Linked DNA regions of Saccharopolyspora erythraea. The protein of the gene in region 1 interacts with the protein of each later gene in a pairwise test. Links are inferred from orthologs where the notes say so. Each region holds a gene or a part of one and is shown in the gene's direction. Other genes may lie near its edges.

Region 1 (5,673 bases):
CGATCCGGGGCCTGCGATCGGTTCGATGCACCTTTTCGGAGGGAATCTTGGGGACTTGGCGAGTCGAGGGCGGGCTGGATGCTCACGTATCGCGGTGGTGCGGTCGATTGCTGCGGGGGCCGTCGGCTCGGTCTGGGCGAATTCCCGCCGGAGCCCTTCCGTTGTCGCTTTGCTTGGCCTAGTGTGCGGCACCACAACAAACTAGTAAAAGTTTTGATCGATACTGGCGGAGGACTTAATGGCTGCGAAGCCGTTCGCGTCGTCGGGGGACCTGGCCGACAAGGAGCAGACGCTGGAGGTGCTGGCCGACGGCGTGTACGCGCTGACCGCCGAGGGCGATCCGAACGTCGGCGCCGTCGAGGGCGAGGACTTCCTGGTCTGCTTCGAGGCCCTGGCCACGCCCACCGCGGCCCGGGAGTGGCTGGCCAGGCTGCGCGAGCACACCGACAAGCCGGTCAAGTACCTGGTCCTGTCGCACTACCACGCGGTGCGGGTGCTCGGCGCAAGCGCCTTCGACGCCGAGGTCGTCATCGCCCACGACAACACCCGCGCCCTGATCGCCGAACGCGGCAAACAGGACTGGGAATCGGAGTTCGGGCGGATGCCCCGGCTGTTCAAGGAACCGGAGTCCATTCCCGGGCTCACCTGGCCGAGTCTGACGTTCAGCGAGCGGCTGACGATCCCGCTGGGCGGCGACCGGGGCGAGCTGGAGCTGCGCTACTGCGGCCGCGGGCACACCGAGGGCGACCTCGTCGCCTGGCTGCCGCAGCAGCGCATCCTGTTCGCCGGTGACCTGGTCGAGGCCGAGGCCGCGCTCTACACCGGCGACGCCTTCCACCTCGACTGGTCGACGTCCACATTGGACGCAGTGGCTTCGCTGGAGGCCGAGGCCCTGGTCGGCGGGCGGGGCGCGGTCGCCCGCGGCCGGGACCAGGTGCGTGCCGCGATCGAGCAGACCAGGCACTTCCTGCGGGTCATGATCCGCGAGGTCCGCGCGGAGCGGGAGCGCGGCGGCACGCTCAAGGGCGCCTTCGACGCCTGCCACGCCGCGCTGGCCGGCACCTACGGGCGGTGGCCGATCTTCGAGCACTGCCTGCCCTTCGACGTGGCGCGCCTGTGGGACGAACTGTCCGGTGTGGAGCGTCCGGTGATCTGGACCGCCGAGCGCGACCGCGAGGTCTGGGACCGGTTGCAGGGCTGAGCCGCCGCCGATTGGAGTTCGATGAACGCAAGTCAGTCCCGACCGGTGCTGGTGCTGGGCGGCGGTCCCGTCGGGCAGACCACCGCGCTCCTGCTGGCCCGGTGGGCGGTGCCGGTGGTGCTGCTGGACCAGCGCCCGCGGCGCGATCCGGTCGGCTCGAAGGCGATCTGCCAGCAGCGCGACGTCCTCGACGTGTGGGACGCGGTGGGCGCTGGGCGCCGGATCGCGGACGAGGGTGTCACCTGGACCACCGCGCGCACCTTCTACCGCGACCGCGAGCTGTTCGGGTACTCCTTCCAGGAACGGGGCAGTCCGGCTTTCCCGCCGTTCGTCAACATCTCCCAGGCCCGCACCGAGGAGATCCTGGACGAGCGCATCGCGGCCGAACCGCTCATCGACGTCCGGTGGGGCCACCGGGTCACCGGGATCGAGCAGGACGGCGCCGGGGTCCGCCTTCGTTGCGCCACACCGGAGGGAACGGCCACCGTCGAGGGCTGCTGGGCGGTGGCCTGTGCCGGGGCGCGCGGTGATGCCGTGCGGCGGATGCTGGGCGTCGAACTGACCGGGCGGTCGTTCGACGACCGGTTCCTGATCTGCGACATCCGCACCGGCCTGCCGGACTGGGCGGGGGAGCGGCGCTTCTACTTCGACCCTGCCTGGAACCCCGGCAGGCAGGTGCTGATCCACCCCTGCCCGGACTCCACCTTCCGCATCGACTGGCAGGTCCCGGCAGGCTACGACCTCGACGCGGAAGAGGCGGGCGGGGCGCTGGACGAGCGGATCCGCGCGATCATCGGCGACCGCCCGTACGAGATCGTGTGGAAGTCGGTGTACCGGTTCCACTCGCGGCTGGTGGACCGCATGCGGGTCGGCCGGGTCCTGCTGGCCGGCGACTGCGCGCACCTGGTGTCCCCGTTCGGCGCGCGGGGCCTCAACTCCGGGGTGCAGGACGCCGAGAACGCGGCGTGGAAGATCGCCTTCGTCGTGCACGGCTGGGCGGGCGAACGGCTGCTCGACAGCTACCACGACGAACGCCACGCCGCGGCGGTGGAGAACCTGGAGGTCACCGGCACGACGATGCGTTTCCTGGTGCCCGCCGACGAGCAGGAGCGGCAGCGGCGCACCGCGATCCTGGAGCGCGCCGTGCACGACCGCACGGCGTGGGCCGAGGTCGACTCCGGGCGGCTGTCCGAGCCGTTCTGGTACGCCCGCTCGCCGCTGACGACCCCGAGCGCCCACCGCCTGCCCGCGTGCCGCCCGGAACGTGGGACGACACCGCCGCCCGGACCCGGCGTGCTGGTGCCGGACGCGCCGGTGTCGGTCCCGGGCCGGGGCACGACCCGGTTCCGGGAACTCGCGCGGGACGGTGTGCTGCTCCTGGCGGGCAGTGGGGTCGACCAGGCCGAGGTGCGTGCCGCGGCCACCGCGATCGAGGTCCCGGTGCGCTGTCTCGACCTCGCGGCGATCGACCGCGCCGGCGCGCTCGCGGAGGCACTGTCGGCCGGGACCAGCGAGGTGTGGGTGATCAGGCCGGACGCCCATGTCGCGGCCGTGCTGACGCACCCGGACCGCACCGACGTGCTTTCCGCCCTGCGCAGGCTTCTGGCCGAGCAGCCGACTCCGCCTGGCCCGAGCGCGGAGGGAGTGTCGCTGTCCGCACCGAGGTGAGGCTCCGGCCCGGTCTCGTCTCCGTCACCCGTAGGCGAGACCGGGCCGAGCGCAGTCGACACCCTGGTTGCGGGTGCAGGAGGCGGGACGGACACTGCGGAAGCCGTTGCGGCCGACGACCGGGGGAAACGCATGGGTCTGGACAACGCTCGTGCCGTTGCCGATGCCGTCCTGCTCGAGGGCTACCTGCTCTACCCGTACCGCGCCTCGGCGTTGAAGAACCGCATGCGCTGGCAGTTCGGGGTGCTGGCGCCGAACCCGGCAGGCGTGGGCGAGCCCTCCCACGCGCGGACCGAATGCCTGGTCGAGCCGGCGGCGGAGCCGGTGCTCGACATCCGGGTGCGCTTCCTGCACCTGCGCAGGCACGCGACCACACCTTCGTGGGACGAGGGCGTGGTGCGTGAGATCCCCGTGGCGGCCAGCATCCGCGACGACGGTACCCACGAGTTCCCCTGGGAGATCGGCGAAAGCGGTGAAACCGGCGAGGACGAGCGCACGTGCCCGCTCGCCGGAGTCGTCCGCCTCGAGGTACGCGGCGTCGAGGACGTCCCCGAGCTTCGCAAGGTCGCCGTCACAGTGGAGAACCGCACGCCGTGGACACCGCGACCGGGCGACGGCCGCGACGAGATGCTCCGCCGCGCCATGGTGTCGGCCCACACCATGCTGGCCATTCAGGACGGCGGCTTCCTCTCGCTGCTCGACCCGCCGCAACGCGCCCGCGCGGCGGCGAAGTCCTGCCGCAACGAGCACACCTGGCCGGTGCTGGTGGGCGAGCCGGGCTCGAACGACGTCGTGCTGTCGGCGCCGATCATCCTCTACGACCACCCGGCGGTGTCGGCGCAGAGCCCCGGGGACCTGTTCGACGCCACCGAGATCGACGAGATCCTCACGCTGCGCACCATGACCCTGACCGACGCCGAGAAGCAGGAGGTCAGGGAGACCGACCCGCGCGCGGCCGAGCTCATCGAACGCACCGATGGCCTGCCGCCCGAGGTGCTCGAACGCCTGCACGGCACGGTGCGCTTCCCGCAGCGGGAGGGGCGATGAGCGGCAGGGTCCTCGTCGCGGGGATCGGAAACGTGTTCCTGGGAGACGACGGCTTCGGGGTGGAGGTCGTGGGCCGCCTGCTGGATGAGGAGCACCCCGAAGGCGTGCGGGTCGCCGACTTCGGCGTCCGGGGCGTCCACCTCGCGTACGAGCTGATGAACGGATACGACGCCGTGGTGCTCGTCGACGCGGTGCCCCTGCCGGAGGAGCCGGGAACCGTCCAGGTCATCGAGGCCGACCTGGACGCGGTCGAGCCGGCGGCCCCCGGCGCGGCCGCCCCGGTGATGGACGCCCACGGCATGACGCCCGACGCGGTGTTCGGCCTGTTCAGGGCTCTCGGCGGCAGCGTCGGCAGAGCACTGGTGGTGGGGTGCCGGCCACTGGACTGCGCGGAGCGGATGGGCCTGTCCGCGCCGGTCGCAGCAGCCGTCGACCGGGCGGCCGGCCTCGTGCGCGAACTGGTCGGCGAGCTGATCGCCGCGCCGCGGACCGAACCCGGTTTCGAACCGGGCCGCTGAGCCGCGGGACTGTCGCAAGGGGACGATCACGCCGTCCACAACGGACGGAAGATCCCGCTGCGGGACCCAGCCGCCGCCTCTACCTTGGGAATCCGGACCCGCCGCAGCTCGGCGGTCCCCGCACCGCACGGGAGGCGGGGCCAGGCGACCAGGGGGAGGTGGCCGATGAGCTCGACGCCCACGGCCTTCGACGAGGTCCACATCCTGTGGACCTCCGAGGGGATGAGCTGTGACGGCGACACGGTGTCGGTGACCAACGCGACGCTGCCCAGCATCGAGGACGTTGTGCTCGGCACGGTGCCGGGGCTGCCGAAGGTGCACCTGCACAACAAGGTGCTGGCCTACGAGACCGGCTCGGACTTCATGGCGGCCTTCCACCAGGCCGCCCGCGGCGAGCTGGAGCCGTTCATCCTCGTCGTCGAGGGTTCCATCCCCAACGAGAACATCAACCCCGGGGGCTACTGGACCTCGATGGGCAACGACCCGGACACCGGCGAGCCGATCACCCTCAACCAGTGGATCGACCGCCTGGCGCCGAAGGCGTGGGCGGTCGTGGCCATCGGCACCTGCGCCACCTTCGGCGGCATCCACGCGATGGCGGGCAACCCGACCGGCTGCATGGGGCTGGCCGACTATCTCGGCCCGGACTTCCGCACCGCGGGCGGGCTGCCGATCGTCAACGTCCCGGGATGCCCCGTGCAGCCGGACAACTTCATGGAAACCCTGCTGTGGGTGCTGCACCAGGCCGCGGGGCTGGCGCCGACCATCCCGCTCGACGAGCAGCTGCGGCCGACGTGGCTGTTCGGCAAGACGGTGCACGAGGGCTGCGACCGCGCCGCCTACTACGAGCAGGCCGACTTCGCCAGGGACTACAACTCGCCGAAGTGCCTGGTGAAGGTCGGGTGCTGGGGCCCGGTGGTCAACTGCAACGTCACCAAGCGCGGCTGGATGGACGGCATCGGCGGCTGCCCCAACGTCGGCGGCATCTGCATCGCCTGCACCATGCCGGGCTTCCCGGACAAGTTCATGCCGTTCATGGACGAACCGCCGGGCGGCACCCTGTCGGCCGGACTGCTGCGGGCCTACGGCCCGTTCATCCGGATGATGCGCGGCTTCACCAACCGCAACGCCGACCGGGAACCGAAGTGGCGCCACAACGGCCACGAGCTCACCACCGGCTACCAGCCGCGGTGGCCGAACCGATAGCCCCCGAGGGAGAACGCACACATGGCCACTCAG
Region 2 (5,132 bases), 3.4 Mb from region 1 along the record:
TCATAACGTCGCGTTCAGCAAACCTCCGATCGGCAAGCGGGGCTACAACGAGGACGAGGTTGACGCTTTCCTCGACCTGGTTGAAGCCGAGCTTGCCCGCCTGGTCGAGGAGAACAACGACCTGCGCAGCCAGGTCGAGCAGCTGGAGTCGCAGCTGCAGACCGCGCAGGTCGACCTGGACGACGCCCGCAGCCAGGCGGCGCAGGTCTCCGCGGCACCGGCCCCCGTGGTGGAGGAGCCCCGTCGGCTGGCGCCGGTCCCGGCACCGACCGCTGCTGAGCAGACGTCGCCGGGTGGCGATCATCACGTGCAGGCCGCCAAGGTGCTCGGCCTCGCGCAGGAGATGGCCGACCGCCTGACCGGGGAGGCCAAGGCCGAGGCCGACGGCATGCTGTCGGAGGCCCGGACCAAGTCCGAGCAGCTGCTCTCCGACGCGCGCGCCAAGAGCGACAGCATGGTCAACGAGTCGCGCACCCGCGCGGAGACCATGCTCAACGACGCGCGGACCAGGGCCGAGACCCTGGAGCGGCAGGCCAGGGAGAAGGCCGCCGGGCTGGAGCGCGACGCCCAGCGCAAGCACGCCGAGGTGATGGGCAACATCACGCAGGAGAAGAACGCGCTCGAGAAGAAGATCGACACGCTGCGCACCTTCGAGCGCGAGTACCGCACCAGACTGCAGACCTACCTGGAGTCGCAGCTCCGCGAGCTGCAGGACCGCGGTTCGGCGGCGCCGGCCGAGAGCGGCAGCCGCTCCTCCGGCCAGCAGAGCTACAGCTTCGGGGCGCGTGCCGCCGAGGCGGGCTGACGACGACGGCTGTCGGCGGCGGTGACCTGGGGAGGTATCGCCGCCGGAGGCCGTCCCGGCCGGGCCGTGCAAAGGGCGTGAAGTGACGTGCTGTTGATCGTGCTGCTGCTGGTCCTGGCGGCCGGCGGGGTGCTGGTCGGCGCGGTCGTCGTCGATCGCCCCGAGTGGGCCTGGGCGTCGGTTCTGCTGTGCGTGATGGGCGTGGTGCTGCTGGTCGTGGACCGGGCGCGGCGCCGACGGGAAGCGAGCTCGTCGGCGGTGCGGTGGTCCGGGACCGAGGGTGAGCAGCCCGCGCCTGCCGCGCAGGAGCCCCCCGACGCGGAGGTGGAGCCCGCGGAGGAGGACACCGACGCTGCGGACCTGCTCGTGGTGTCGGAGCTGGAAGCCGAGGTCGTCGTCATCGACGAGCGGCCCCGCTACCACCTCCGGTCCTGCGGGTGGCTCGGCGGCCGCGAGGTGCTCCCGCTGCCCGTGCGGGAGGCGCGCGAGCTCGGCTTCGGGCCCTGCGCGCAGTGCTCGCCGGACGCCACGCTGGCGGACCGGCGGCGTGCGACCGCCTCCGACTGACCGGGAGGTGGCCGAACCACGAGCCGGAGCGGTCGGTTCGGTTGTGCCTGGAGGTCGAGGTCGGCAGCGGGCGCGCAGGTCATCGGCCGAGCTGTGCGGCCCCGGAACAACGGGTGGCGCCCGCGCGCTATCCTGGGCACCTCACTTCCTGGGACGTCGTTCCCCGGAGGTTCAAGCTTCGAACACCACGGCGTTGATCCGGCCATCACCGGGGAGCCTCCGGAAGAACGGGCCCCCGCGGCCTCAGTAGAACCGGACGGGTCCGGCCCGTCACAGCCGGCCAACGAGAGGTCGTCGGCGTCTCCGCGCCGGCGGCAAGCGGGGTGGTACCGCGGCACCTGTGTCGTCCCCGGGTGGACCCGACACACCGCGAGGAGCACATCCGCGATGGCCTATCCCAAGGTTTCGTTCAACGGCACCGACGCCCAGGGCGTCGCCGCGCAGCCGTCGTTCCCCGGGATCGAGCGCCAGGTCCTGGACTACTGGGCCGACGACAAGACCTTCCAGGCCAGCGTGCAGGCCAGGGAGGCGGGCACCAACGGGGCCAACGAGTTCGTCTTCTACGACGGCCCGCCCTTCGCCAACGGCCTGCCGCACTACGGCCACCTGCTCACCGGCTACGTCAAGGACGCCGTGCCGCGCTACCAGACGATGCGCGGCCGCCGGGTGGAGCGCCGGTTCGGCTGGGACTGCCACGGCCTGCCCGCCGAGGTCGAGGCCGAGAAGCAGCTCGGCATCACCTCCAAGTCCGAGATCGAGAGCATGGGCGTGGCGGCGTTCAACGACGCCTGCCGCACGTCGGTCCTGCGCTACACCGCCGACTGGGAGGACTACGTCACCCGCCAGGCCCGGTGGGTCGACTTCGACAACGACTACAAGACGCTCGACCTGGACTACATGGAAAGCGTCATGTGGGCGTTCAAGACCCTGTGGGACAAGGGTCTGGTCTACGAGGGCTTCCGGGTGCTCTGGTACTGCTGGCGCTGCGAGACGCCGCTGTCCAACACCGAGACCCGCATGGACGACGTCTACCGCCAGCGCCAGGACCCGGCGGTCACCGTCGGGCTGCGCCTGAACGCGCCGGGCGAGGTCTACGACGGCGCGCTGGCCCTGGTCTGGACGACGACCCCGTGGACGCTGCCGTCGAACTTCGCCGCCGCCGTGCACCCCGAGGTCGACTACGTGGTGGTGGCGCCCGCCAACAGCGCCGAGCGCTACGTGCTGGCCGAGGCGCGGCTGGGGGCCTACGCGCGGGAGCTGGGCGAGGACGTCGCCGACCACGTGGTCGGGCGGATGAAGGGCGAGGACCTGCTCGGCGTCGGCTACACGCCGCCGTTCGACTTCTTCGCCGGCAACCGCAACGCCCACCAGGTGCTGCCCGGTGACTTCGTCACCACCGACGACGGCACCGGCATAGTGCACATCGCGCCGTTCGGCGAGGACGACAAGACCGTCACCGACGCCGCCGACGTCGAGCTGGCGGTCCCGGTGGACGCGCACGGCAAGTTCACCGCCGAGGCCCCGCCGTATGCGGGCCAGCACATCTTCGACGCCAACAAGCAGATCATCCGCGACCTCAAGGACGCGGGACTGCTGCTGCGCCACGAGACCTACGACCACCCGTACCCGCACTGCTGGCGCTGCGACAACCCGCTGATCCAGCGCCCGGTGTCGTCGTGGTTCGTGGCGGTCAGCCAGTTCAAGGACCGGATGGTCGAGCTGAACCAGCGCATCAACTGGTCGCCCGAGCACATCCGCGACGGCCAGTTCGGCAAGTGGCTGGAGAACGCCCGGGACTGGAACATCTCCCGCAACCGGTACTGGGGCTCGCCGATCCCGGTGTGGGTCTCCGACGACCCGGCCTACCCGCGCACCGACGTCTACGGCTCGCTGGACGAGCTGGAGCGCGACTTCGGCGTGCGGCCCACCGACCTGCACCGGCCGCAGATCGACGAGCTGACCCGGCCCAACCCCGACGACCCGACCGGGAAGTCGACGATGCGCCGGGTGCCCGAGGTGCTCGACTGCTGGTTCGAGTCGGGGTCGATGCCCTACGCCCAGGTGCACTACCCGTTCGAGAACGCCGAGTGGTTCGAGCACCACTACCCGGGCGACTTCATCGTCGAGTACAACGGCCAGACCCGCGGCTGGTTCTACACGCTGCACGTGCTGGCCACCGCGCTGTTCGACCGCCCGGCGTTCTCCAACGTCGTGGCGCACGGCATCGTGCTGGGCCACGACGGCCTGAAGATGTCGAAGTCCAAGCGCAACTACCCCGACGTCAACGAGGTCTTCGACCGCGACGGTTCCGACGCGATGCGCTGGTTCCTGATGTCGAGCCCGATCCTGCGCGGCGGCGACCTGGTCGTCACCGAGCGGGGCATCCGCGACGCGGTGCGCCAGGCCGTGCTGCCGCTGTGGAACTCGTGGTACTTCCTGGCGCTGTACGCCAACGCCGACGGCGTCGAGGGCCGGTCCAGAGTGGACAGCAGGCACGTGCTCGACCGCTACGTGCTGGCCAAGACCCACGAGCTGGTCGGCGACGTGCAGGACGCGATGGACGTCTTCGACCTGGCGGGGGCCTGCGCGACGGTGCGGGAGTTCCTGGAGGTGCTGACCAACTGGTACGTGCGGCGCTCGCGCGACCGGTTCTGGGCAGGCGACCGCGACGCGATCGACACCCTGCACACCGTGCTCGAGGTGACCTGCCGGGTCGTCGCGCCGCTGCTGCCGCTGACCGCGGAGTCGGTCTGGCGGGGGCTCACCGGCGGCCGCTCGGTGCACCTGGCGGACTGGCCGCTCGTCGATGAGCTGCCCGCCGACGCGGCGCTGGTCTCGGCGATGGACCGGGTGCGCCAGGTCTGCTCCTCGGCGCTGGCGCTGCGCAAGTCCAACAAGCTGCGGGTCCGGCTGCCGCTGGCCGAGCTGGTCGTCGCGACGCCGGAGGCGGAGTCGCTGCGGCAGTTCGCCGACCTCATCCGCGACGAGGTGAACGTCAAGTCCGTCGAGCTGACCACCGACGTCGCCGCGCACGGCCGGTTCGAGGTCGCGGTCAACGCGCGGGCGGCCGGTCCGCGGCTGGGCAAGGACGTGCAGACGGTGATCAAGGCGGTCAAGTCCGGTGACTGGACCCGCACGCCCGCAGGCAACGTGGTCGCGGCCGGGATCGAGCTGCGGGAGGGCGAGTTCAGCGAGCGCCTGGTGTCCACCGACACCGGTGCCGCGGCGGCGCTGCCCGGTGGCAGCGGCCTGGTCGTGCTCGACACCGAGGTGACGCCGGAGCTGGCGCTGGAGGGCCTGGCCCGCGACGTGGTCCGGGTCGTGCAGCAGGCGCGGCGCGAGGCGGACTTCGAGGTCTCCGACCGGGTCCGGGTCGTGGTGTCGGCGCCTGCCGAGGTGCTGGAGGCCGTCGAGGCGCACCGCGAGTTCATCGCGGGCGAGACCCTGGCCGAGGCCCTGGAGGCGGGCGGTGCCGAAGGCGGCTTCGCGGGCACCGTCGGCGAGGGCACCGAGATCGCGGTCGCGGTCGCGAAGGTCTGACCTGCGGTTTCCGGGTGGGCTCCGGCGGCGGAGCCCACCCGGACGAGTGTTGCCATGCACACAGGCTGAAGACATACTGGTTGCATGGGAGTGCTTGTCCAGGTCCGGGACGTATCCGAGGACACGCATCGCAAGTTGAAGGCACGAGCCGCGGAGGCCGGGCAGTCGTTGTCCGAGTTCATCCGGCATGAGCTGGACAAGGTCGCTGTGCGCCCGACGC

What was found.
Region 2: the proteins of HUO13_RS23630 (region 1) and ileS interact in binary tests that used the Escherichia coli proteins (3 or more experiments, as listed by UniProt). The link is inferred for Saccharopolyspora erythraea from one-to-one orthologs.

Annotation. Positions count from the first base shown.
Region 1 is NZ_CP054839.1:5,259,008-5,264,680, reverse strand. Bases 2,725-5,673 are described here. They hold HUO13_RS23630 (hydrogenase maturation protease), read left to right. Parts: upstream 2,725-3,912; coding sequence 3,913-4,434; downstream 4,435-5,673. Other genes in these bases: HUO13_RS23620 (nickel-dependent hydrogenase large subunit), read left to right, coding at 5,662-5,673; HUO13_RS23625 (hydrogenase expression protein HypE), read left to right, coding at 4,600-5,640; HUO13_RS23635 (hypothetical protein), read left to right, coding at 3,002-3,916; HUO13_RS23640 (FAD-dependent monooxygenase), read left to right, coding at 2,725-2,869. In the rest of the region: HUO13_RS23645 (MBL fold metallo-hydrolase), read left to right, coding at 239-1,201; more of HUO13_RS23640, read left to right, coding at 1,223-2,724.
Region 2 is NZ_CP054839.1:1,861,741-1,866,872, reverse strand. Bases 1,397-5,112 are described here. They hold ileS (isoleucine--tRNA ligase), read left to right. Parts: upstream 1,397-1,759; coding sequence 1,760-4,912; downstream 4,913-5,112. Other genes in these bases: HUO13_RS08600 (FitA-like ribbon-helix-helix domain-containing protein), read left to right, coding at 4,997-5,112. Outside these bases: DivIVA-like cell division protein Wag31, read left to right, coding at 1-805; HUO13_RS08610 (hypothetical protein), read left to right, coding at 893-1,372; more of HUO13_RS08600, read left to right, coding at 5,113-5,132. UniProt on the Escherichia coli protein: Catalyzes the attachment of isoleucine to tRNA(Ile). As IleRS can inadvertently accommodate and process structurally similar amino acids such as valine, to avoid such errors it has two additional distinct tRNA(Ile)-dependent editing activities.